4 regions of the Cupriavidus sp. 94F1 genome follow, and region 1 is predicted to be linked to each of the others. Evidence: predicted binding sites of a transcription regulator. Region 1 holds the regulator's gene; each other region holds the start of a gene.
What was found. The regulator FNR, encoded in region 1, switches genes on or off when oxygen is low (the NO sensors DNR and NnrR bind a similar motif). The targets are predictions, from matches to a motif close to TTGATNNNNATCAA.

Region 1 (2,198 bases):
CGCGCACGCTGCACCACGTGCACGGCGGCCAGAGAGGCGAGCCGCTCGATCCAGTCGGAACGCATCACGCGTCCACGCAACAGCCACACACCGGTGAGTACCAGCATCATGCTGCCCCCGGCATAAAGCCATCGCTGCAATGGCAGATACTCCTGCCGCCACGCCGTCGCACCGACAGCACCCATCACCGCACCCAGCAGCATGTATGTCGTGATGCGGCCTGCATGCATGATGCACAGCGCAGTCCACCACTGACGAGCGGTACGGTGTATGACAATTGCCACATCGCGGTGCTGTTTCTGCTCCGCGGCAATAGCAATTCCTCCACACATGGCCGCGCAATGCATGCCACCGAGCAATGCCATCAGAAAAACGCTTAAAAGCACACCAAAAGGCAACTGTTCCTCGCTTCTGCGTCACATGACGCTGTAAAATGCCTGCATCGCGCCCTCGCTGCAAGCGCATTCATAACGAGCACTTCAATTGTTGACTTCCATTCCCGTCACCGAGATGTCGCCCCGTTGCTCAACGTGTGCCATGGGCCAGCTTTGCCTGCCCGTGGGCATGTCGCAACAAGACCTGGCGAAGATGGACACGCTCGTGCAGGAACGCGTGCGTGTTCACAAGGGCGAAACGCTTTACCGCATGGGCGAACCGCTCAATGCGGTCTACGCCATTCGCTTTGGCACACTGAAGACGCACGTCACGATGGAAGACGGGCGCACACAGATCACGGGCTTCCATCTGCCCGGTGAAGTCATCGGCCTCGATGGCCTCAGCGAGATGCAGCACGCCTCCGACGCCACCGCGCTGGAAGACGCCGAAGTCTGCGTCGTACGCTACGACGACCTGCAATCGCTGTCGAGCATCCTTCCCTCGCTGCAAGGCCAGTTCCTGCGCCTGATGAGCAAGGAAATCTCGCAGGACCAGGTCATGCTGATCACGCTCGGATCGATGCGCGCCGAAGAACGTTTGGCTGCGTTTCTCGTCAACATGTCCGAGCGTCTGTCGGCGCGCGGTTATTCGTCCACCGAGTTCGTGCTGCGCATGAGCCGCGAGGAAATCGGCAGCTACCTGGGCCTGAAACTCGAGACCGTCAGCCGCCTGTTCTCGCGCTTTGCCGAAGCAGGCCTGATCCAGATTCGTCAGCGACATGTGAAGCTCGTCGATATGGCAGGCATCAAGCAGGTGTACAGCCGGTCCTGCTGAAAGCCAGGGCCACGCATCACGACAAAGGCCGCGCCGGAGCCATCCAGCGCGTCCTTTCTGTTTGCAGCGCCTGTTCTGCATTGCTATTCGAGTTCATCGGTGTCGCTGAGCTTCACCGGCATCGTGTACAGCGTGAGCCCGCTGGACAACGCGCAGAACAACCACGCGACCAGGAAGCCAACGGTGTAGATCGCCTGCCGGGAAGCTTCTACCGGTTGTCCGAAGAAGCTGAGGTCTCCGGGATCCACCACCGAGAACACCACCGCCGTGGCCGCACCGCCCATCAGAAACGCCGGCCATAGCACCCACATCAGCCAGCGCAGTCTCATGGGCGCCTCGCAGCGGGTTCAGCGCGATCGGCACCGGCCTTCTCGACCACTAGTCCGTGGCGCGTGGCATCGTTCACCGGCACATCGGCATGGGTGTTTGCCAGCCAGATCGTGATACCGCAAGCGACCATCGCCAGCAGCGGACCACTCATCAAAATCCAGGGCCATGGCTCCCTGTACCAGGGCTTTGCGGGGTGTTGGGTCATTGCGCTCTCCTATTGGCATTCGTCCCGGCTCACCATCCGTGACAGCATCACAGATCGCGAGGCACGATGAAACTCGTGCTTTGCCGGATATCCACTTTCCGATCGGTTTCGGTCTCGGCGGTGACCGTCACCTCGATCTTGTGCGTACCCTGCTTCGCATCGTCGATCGGCACACGAATCCGGATCGGCAGCAGCCGGTTCGACGTGGGCGACAGCGATTCCGCGCCATGGTCGTACTCCACGACCATGCCCTGCAACGCGTCGCTCTGCGCCTGCACGTGAAACTTCATCGGCGCCTCGGTGGCGTTGATCAGTTGCAGCCGGTACACGTTTTCGATCCAGCGCCCTTCCACTTCGCGCCCGAGCGCGCCACGATCGCGAATGATGTCGACCTTGAGCGGCGCGCGCATGGCCAGCGATGTGACGAAGCCTGCCGTCAAGGCGAGCCAGATCG
Region 2 (2,198 bases), on a different contig from region 1:
TGCGCGTACCCTATGGCACGTTGCTGTGCGTATCCGACAAGCCACTGCATGGCGAGTTGAAACTGCGCGGCATGGCCAACGCGTTCTACCGCCAGCGCGTCAGCCAGCACATGACGATCGGCCTGGAAGCCATCCGCATCCTGCGCGAGAACGGCGTCGAGGAACTGCACTCGCGCAAGTTGCGCAGCTTCGACGAACCGGCGTTCCGCTAACGCCGGGGGCCCGGAGACCATGGCCGGCCTCACGCCCTTCGACGGGAAACAGAAATAAAAAAGCGCGCGGCGTTGCCGCGCGCAGTGAGGCGGGAAGGACGTCGGTTAGGCGGCCTTCCCTCGAGGAGACAAAGTGGAAAGTCTCGGAAAAACCTTAATTTCGTAGACCCCTCAGAAGCGATAGCCCACGCCGGCGCTGAACAGCCACGGGTCGAGGCTGACCGTCGACACCTTGACACCATTGGCGTAGACGTTGCTGGAAATCCAGACCTTCTTGGCGTCCACGTTCAGGAACCAGTTCTTGGTGAGCTTGTAGTCCATGCCGATCTGCAGGGCCGGACCCACGCTCCACTTGTCCAGACCCAGCGTGCCACCGGCCAGATCGGCGCCATAGATGCGCGTCGCGTTCACGCCGGCCCCGACGTACGGGCGGAACGTGCCGTTCGGCAGGAAGTGGTACTGCAGCAGGAGGCTCGGCGGCAGGTGCTTGAACGTGCCGATCTTCGTGCCGTCAAGGCTTACGTCCTGCTTCTGCGGAATGGTCAGCACCAGTTCGGCCGCGATATGCGGGACGATGAAGTAGGTGATATCGACTTCCGGGATCCACTTGTTGTTGACGTGGATGCGATCCGATGCACCCACCCCACCCACGGGATCCGACTTGTTGGCCATGTCCAGATAGGTGCCGCGCAGGCGGACCATCCAGTTGCCCTGCGCTTCGTCAGCGGCAATGGCGGGCGCGGAAATGCTGCCGAAGGTGGCGGCGGCGAGCGCCATGCAGATCGAGGAAACGAGGGTCTTGCGGCGGGGAGAAGTTGCAGTGGTCATGTTGGTCAGGCACAAAACATCGAAAAAGTGCGACCAGTGTGTCTTGAGCGAGGCCCCCAAACCTTGATGCAGGACAAGTGAAGTGCAGCCCACGCAAATTGGATGGAACTGCGTCGTCAATGCGCGACACCGGCGGTGGCGCAGCCCGGCAGGGGCTTGCGACACGCGGTGAATGCTTCTATGGACATGCGGATTTATTCGTGGCGCCCGCGCGTTGCGGCCCGTACGCTGTGGGCTCGTGGTTGTGCACCGCGCATGTCGTGGGCGTCCGCCAGGACGTCTTTTCAGGTGTGCCCTGTGGGGGCAGGGCACACCGTTTTTCCGCCAGATCGGACGATCAGCGCAAGCCGCGGATCAAGCCGCCTCGGCCTGGTCCTGATCCTGCGCCTGCAGATGCCGGTTGACACCCGACACCATGGCCTTCAGCGATGCCGTGACGATGCTGGCGTCCACGCCGGCGCCAAAGCCCGTCGGCGAATCGCCAACACGAACTTCCACATAGCAGGCCGCATTGGCATCGGCGCCAGTGGTCATGGCGTGCTCGTGATAGTCCATCACCCGCACGGCAATGCCCAGGCCGCGTGAGAACGCATCGACGGTGGCGTCGATGGGCCCGTTGCCCGCACCGCGCACCCGCACGGGCTGCCCGTCGCGTGTCACTTCCATCTCGATTTCCACGGCGTTGTCGCGGGTCGACACCATGCGGTGCGACACATAGCGCAGCGGCGCCTCTACGTCGAGGTATTCGCGGCGGAACAGCGCGTAGAGGTCCTCTGCACTGGCTTCGAGCCCGGTCTGGTCGGTCATCACCTGCACCGCGCGGCTGAATTCGATCTGCAGGCGGCGCGGCATGAAGATGCCATGGGCCTGCTCCAGCAGATACGCCATGCCGCCCTTGCCCGACTGGCTGTTCACGCGGATGACCGCGTCGTAGCTGCGGCCCAGGTCGGCGGGGTCGATCGGCAGGTAGGGCACTTCCCAGATGGCGTCAGGCTTCTGCTGCGCAAAGCCCTTGCGGATGGCGTCCTGGTGAGAGCCGGAAAAGGCCGTGAAGACCAGGTCGCCCACGTACGGATGGCGCGGGTGCACGGGCAGCTGGTTGCAGTGTTCCACGCACTGGCGCACTTCGTCGATATCGGAAAAATCGAGTTCGGGGTC
Region 3 (2,198 bases), on a different contig from region 1:
CGGGCAAGGTGCTGATGGATCGCAACTGCCCCGACTTCCTGCGCGACACCGCCGAGTCCGGCGCGCGCGAATCGGCCGACCTGATCTCGAAGTGGCACGGCAAGGACCGCCTGGCCTATGCCATCACGCCGCGCTTTGCGCCGACATCGACCGAAGCGCAACTGGCCGCCTGCGGCGAACTGGCCCGCGCCCACGACGACGTGTTTATCCAGACGCACGTGGCCGAGAACCGCGACGAGGTGAAATGGGTGGGCGAGCTGTTTCCCGACGCCCGCAGCTACCTGGACGTCTACGACCGCTACAACCTGCTGCGTCCGGGTGCGTTCTACGGCCACGCAATCTACCTGGACCCCGAGGACCGCCGCCGGCTGGCCGACAGCGGCGCGGCCGTGGCGCACTGCCCCACGTCGAACCTGTTCCTGGGCAGCGGGTTCTATGACTTCCACCAGTCCGACGCCAACCGCCTGAACGTGACGCTGGCCACCGACGTGGGCGGCGGCACGTCGTTCTCGATGTTCCGCACGATGAACGCGGCCCACAAGGTGGCCCGCATGGGCGGCTATCACCTGACCGCGCTGCGCATGTTCTACCTGGCCACGCGCGCCGCCGCCGAGGCGCTGGGCTGGCAGGACCGTATCGGCAGCTTCGAGCCGGGCTGCGAGGCGGACTTCGTGGTGCTGGACCCCGAGGCCACGCCGCTGATCGCGCGCCGCAGCCATCGCTCTGCATCGCTGGAGGAGCAACTGTTCGCGTTTGCGATGCTGGGCGACGACCGCGTGATCGACAGCGTCTACATCATGGGCGAGCAGGCTACGGCCGATGCGCCACTGGCAGCCTGACGACGGCTCGCCACTTCGACAAGGGGCTTTTCGGTCGCATGCGAACGAAAAGCCCCTTTTAGAGGTCTTGTATTGACTGGAATCAACACAACCGTCATCAAACCCTTCTAGCCTGTCGCATCCGTGCGCCCTCGAAGACTGGGCGCCACCGCATTCCGACTCGCTGGACCATCGATGACTGCCCGATCCGACACCATTTCCCCTGCCGATGCCCAAGACATCGGCACGGCGGCCGCACCCGGCCCCTCCCGACAGACCCGCCCTTCCGGCGACGTTCCCCTGCCGGAACCGATCGCCTTCGAGGCACCATTTCCCAATCGCAAGACCATCCGCGGCTGGCTGATCCCGCTGGGCCGGCGCAGCACGTCGCGCGCGCTGTGCCTGTTCGCGTTCGACTACGCGCTGTTCGCGGCCGTGCTGGCCGGCGTGGTGCTGCTGTCGGCATGGTGGGCCAAGGTGGGCCTGGGCGTGCTGGCCGGCCTGATCATCGCGCGGCTGTTCATCATCGGCCACGATGCCTGCCACCAGAGCCTGACGGACCATCGCGGCCTGAACAAATGGCTGGGCCGGCTGACCTTCCTGCCGTCGCTGACGCCATACAGCCTGTGGGAAGTGGGCCATAACGTCGTGCATCACGGCTACACGAACCTGAAGGGCTTCGACTTCGTCTGGGCGCCCTACTCGCTCGAGGAATTCCGCGCGCTGCCGCGCCGTCGCCGCGTGATGGAACGCATCTACCGCAACGGCTTCGGCGCCGGGCTGTACTACCTGATCGAAATCTGGTGGTTCAAGCTGTTCTTCCCGAGCAAGCGCCAGATGGCCACGCGCCGGGCGGTCTTCATGTGGGACTGCGCGCTCGTCGCGGCCTTCGGCGCGCTGTGGATCGGCGCGCTGGCGTGGCTGGCCATTGCCACGGACCAGTCCGTGCTGCTGATGATCGGCACCGGCTTCGTGCTGCCCTTCCTGGTCTGGAACACCACGGTCGGCTTCGTGCTCTATGTCCACCACACGCATACGAGCGTGGCTTGGTACGACACCAAGCCGATGTGGGCCAAGGCCCAGCCGTTCGTGTCGACCACCGTGCATCTGCGCTTCGGCATGGGGATTGGCGCGGCACTGCATCACATCATGGAGCACACGGCACACCACGTGGACATGAGCGTGCCGCTGTACCAGCTCAAGCGCGCCCAGGCGCTGCTGGAGCACGCGCTGCCGGGACGCATCATCATCGAGAACTTCTCGTGGCGCTGGTACTTCCAGACCGCGCGGCGCTGCAAGCTCTATGACTTCAAGGCACTGTGCTGGACCGATTTCCGCGGTCGGCAGACCAGCGAGAACAGCCCGGTCCCGACCTGAGAA
Region 4 (2,198 bases), on a different contig from region 1:
TCTCGCTGCTGCTGGCGATGATCCGGCATGGCGAGGCGTCGCGCGTGTCGGCGCTGTTCTTCCTGGTGCCCCCGGCCACGGCGGTCATCGCGTTCGTCCTGCTTGGCGAATCGCTGGCGCCGATGGCCTGGCCCGGCATGGCCATCGCGGCGGCGGGGCTATATCTTGTAATGCGCCGGCGCTAGAGATCTCGCGGCCCAGGGCGGCGGCCCAGGGCGGAAGCCATGCAAAAGCGGGCCACGCGGGCCCGCCCTTTACTGCCTGTGCGCCAACCGGTTCGGGCTCAGCGCGAAGAGCTGCCCGAAGTGGCGCCGCTGCCGCTGGTGCTGCCGCTCGAGCTGCCGCTGGGGGCCGAGCCATAGCCGCCGCCGTAATGGCCGCTGCGCGAGCCCGAATCGGTCGGGGTCACGGCGCCGGAGCCTGCCACCGAGCCGGAGCCCGTACCACTGCCAGCTGCCGTACAGCCGCCGAGCATCATCATCACCAGGGCCAGTGCTGCTGCCGTCGTTGTCGTCTTCCGCATGGTTTCCTCCATCGAACCGTTAGTCACCCCCCCAGCCCGGGCGGAAGCACAAGGGGACTCCCCCGCCTGTCACGCAAACGCCGTTCCAGTGTCCGGGTGCGCACGACGACAGACATTTCGTCATCCTGCAGTCAGGCAAGGCACCGCCGGATGGCAGCGGCTACTCACGGTTGTAAGCATTGCCCGGGACGGCGGCTGTGCATGGGCTGCTTACTTCAGAGAGGCGGCCGTGGGCTGATTCCACGTCGTGGATCTGCGTTTGATGCAGCGCAAAGCGAATAGCCATATCGCCAAATTCTCGTGATGAACGGACTACGATCGGATGGCGTCGGCGTGCGCCATTACCCCGCACGTCCGCCTATTCGCCATGGCCAAGAAATTTCCGATTCATCCGAAACATCCCGAGCGCATCTGCTGGGGCTGCGACAAGTACTGCGCGGTCGATGCCATGGGCTGCGGCAACGGGTCGAGCCGGACGCAGCATCCGATGGAACTGCTGGGCGCCGACTGGTACGAACACGGCGACTGGGGCATCGACGTCGAGCATGCGCCCGCGCCATCGGCTGCCCCTGCCCCCGCCAAAGGTTCGACCTGAGGCCGCAGTCCTGCCGCTTCAGATACCCCTCGGGCAGCGCCGGCCGACGAGGGCCGGCGTCGATCCGGCCCACGGCGACGGTTTTGCCTGTACTGCCTGCCTCAATAGCCGTAGTACTGCTGCGGCGGGGCGTACTGCACCGGCGCCGGACGGCCGCACGGCACGTAGCCACCCTGGTAGTTGCTATAGCAGTAGCCCGGCGGCACGGCCGGCGCGGCATAGGCCACCGGCTGCGGCGGCGCGTAGACCGGCGCCGGCGCGGCGTAGACCGGCTGGCTGCTGGCCACCAGCGCGCCCAGCGCCAGGCCTGCCACGGCCGCCACCGCAATGGCGGCACCTGCCGAAGATCCGCCACCGCCACGGTGATAGCGGTCGTGGGCCGAGGCGGTCCCGGCGACCAGCATGGCGGCACTCAGGACAGCGATACCGGTGTAACGAATCGACTTGCGCATCTTTCACTCCTTCAGTCGGGCCAACCTTGGCCCTCTCTACGGAATGCATGATGGACGCCCGATGATTACAGTGGGTTACGCCGTCGTGAGCAGATGTAAGCGCAGGGAGACATCGCTGCCCGCCGGACGGCCTGCCCGCGCGCACGGATCGCCGTTTCTTGAATTTGGCGTTACAACTTCCTGCGGCGTCCGGCCCGGCCCTGCTGGGAAACGCCGGTTGACAGCGCATCGGCGCATGCAAATACTCCACCTCGCAACGCCTCAGTGCCTGCGCGAATCCCCCCCTGAAGCGGTGCGGTTTTGGCAATGTCGAGACAAATTCAACCAGGGACGACCATGATCACACGCCGCCTTCCGGGGCTTTCGCGCCTGCCATCCTGTGCGCCACGCCTGCTGCTGGCTGGCGCCATCGGGCTGCTCGGCGCCTGCGCCACCAGTGTTTCGCCTCCACCCGTGCCGGCACAGCCGGCCGCCGCGGCCACGGCCACGGCGCCAGTGGCCGCGGGCAAGACCGAAGTCCTGTGGCTGGGCCAGTCGGCCATGCGCATCACAACGCCGGGCGGCAAGGTCATCGTCGTCGACCCATGGCTGACCGGCAATCCGAAGACGCCCGCCGAATACAAGCAGT

Region 2: a site for FNR is predicted at 1,104-1,117, ahead of AC3FJ6_RS24610 (OmpW/AlkL family protein). Genes of this name have one in related genera too.
Region 3: a site for FNR is predicted at 912-925, ahead of AC3FJ6_RS06640 (fatty acid desaturase). Genes of this name have one in related genera too.
Region 4: a site for FNR is predicted at 783-796, ahead of AC3FJ6_RS25255 (DUF3079 domain-containing protein). Genes of this name have one in related genera too.

Annotation. Positions count from the first base shown of each region.
Region 1 is NZ_JBYOJT010000001.1:106,341-108,538, forward strand. Features, by position in the region: gene AC3FJ6_RS00475 (sulfite exporter TauE/SafE family protein) at 1-398, opposite strand, end outside; gene fnr (fumarate/nitrate reduction transcriptional regulator Fnr) at 484-1,209, shown strand; gene AC3FJ6_RS00485 (hypothetical protein) at 1,293-1,538, opposite strand; gene AC3FJ6_RS00490 (hypothetical protein) at 1,535-1,744, opposite strand; gene ccoG (cytochrome c oxidase accessory protein CcoG) at 1,792-2,198, opposite strand, start outside.
Region 2 is NZ_JBYOJT010000014.1:71,423-73,620, reverse strand. Features, by position in the region: gene AC3FJ6_RS24615 (AMP nucleosidase) at 1-212, shown strand, start outside; gene AC3FJ6_RS24610 (OmpW/AlkL family protein) at 384-1,040, opposite strand; gene leuA (2-isopropylmalate synthase) at 1,395-2,198, opposite strand, start outside.
Region 3 is NZ_JBYOJT010000002.1:553,433-555,630, reverse strand. Features, by position in the region: gene guaD (guanine deaminase) at 1-839, shown strand, start outside; gene AC3FJ6_RS06640 (fatty acid desaturase) at 1,014-2,195, shown strand.
Region 4 is NZ_JBYOJT010000015.1:80,390-82,587, reverse strand. Features, by position in the region: gene AC3FJ6_RS25265 (DMT family transporter) at 1-185, shown strand, start outside; gene AC3FJ6_RS25260 (hypothetical protein) at 284-523, opposite strand; gene AC3FJ6_RS25255 (DUF3079 domain-containing protein) at 891-1,118, shown strand; gene AC3FJ6_RS25250 (mechanosensitive ion channel protein MscS) at 1,220-1,570, opposite strand; gene AC3FJ6_RS25245 (metal-dependent hydrolase) at 1,907-2,198, shown strand, end outside.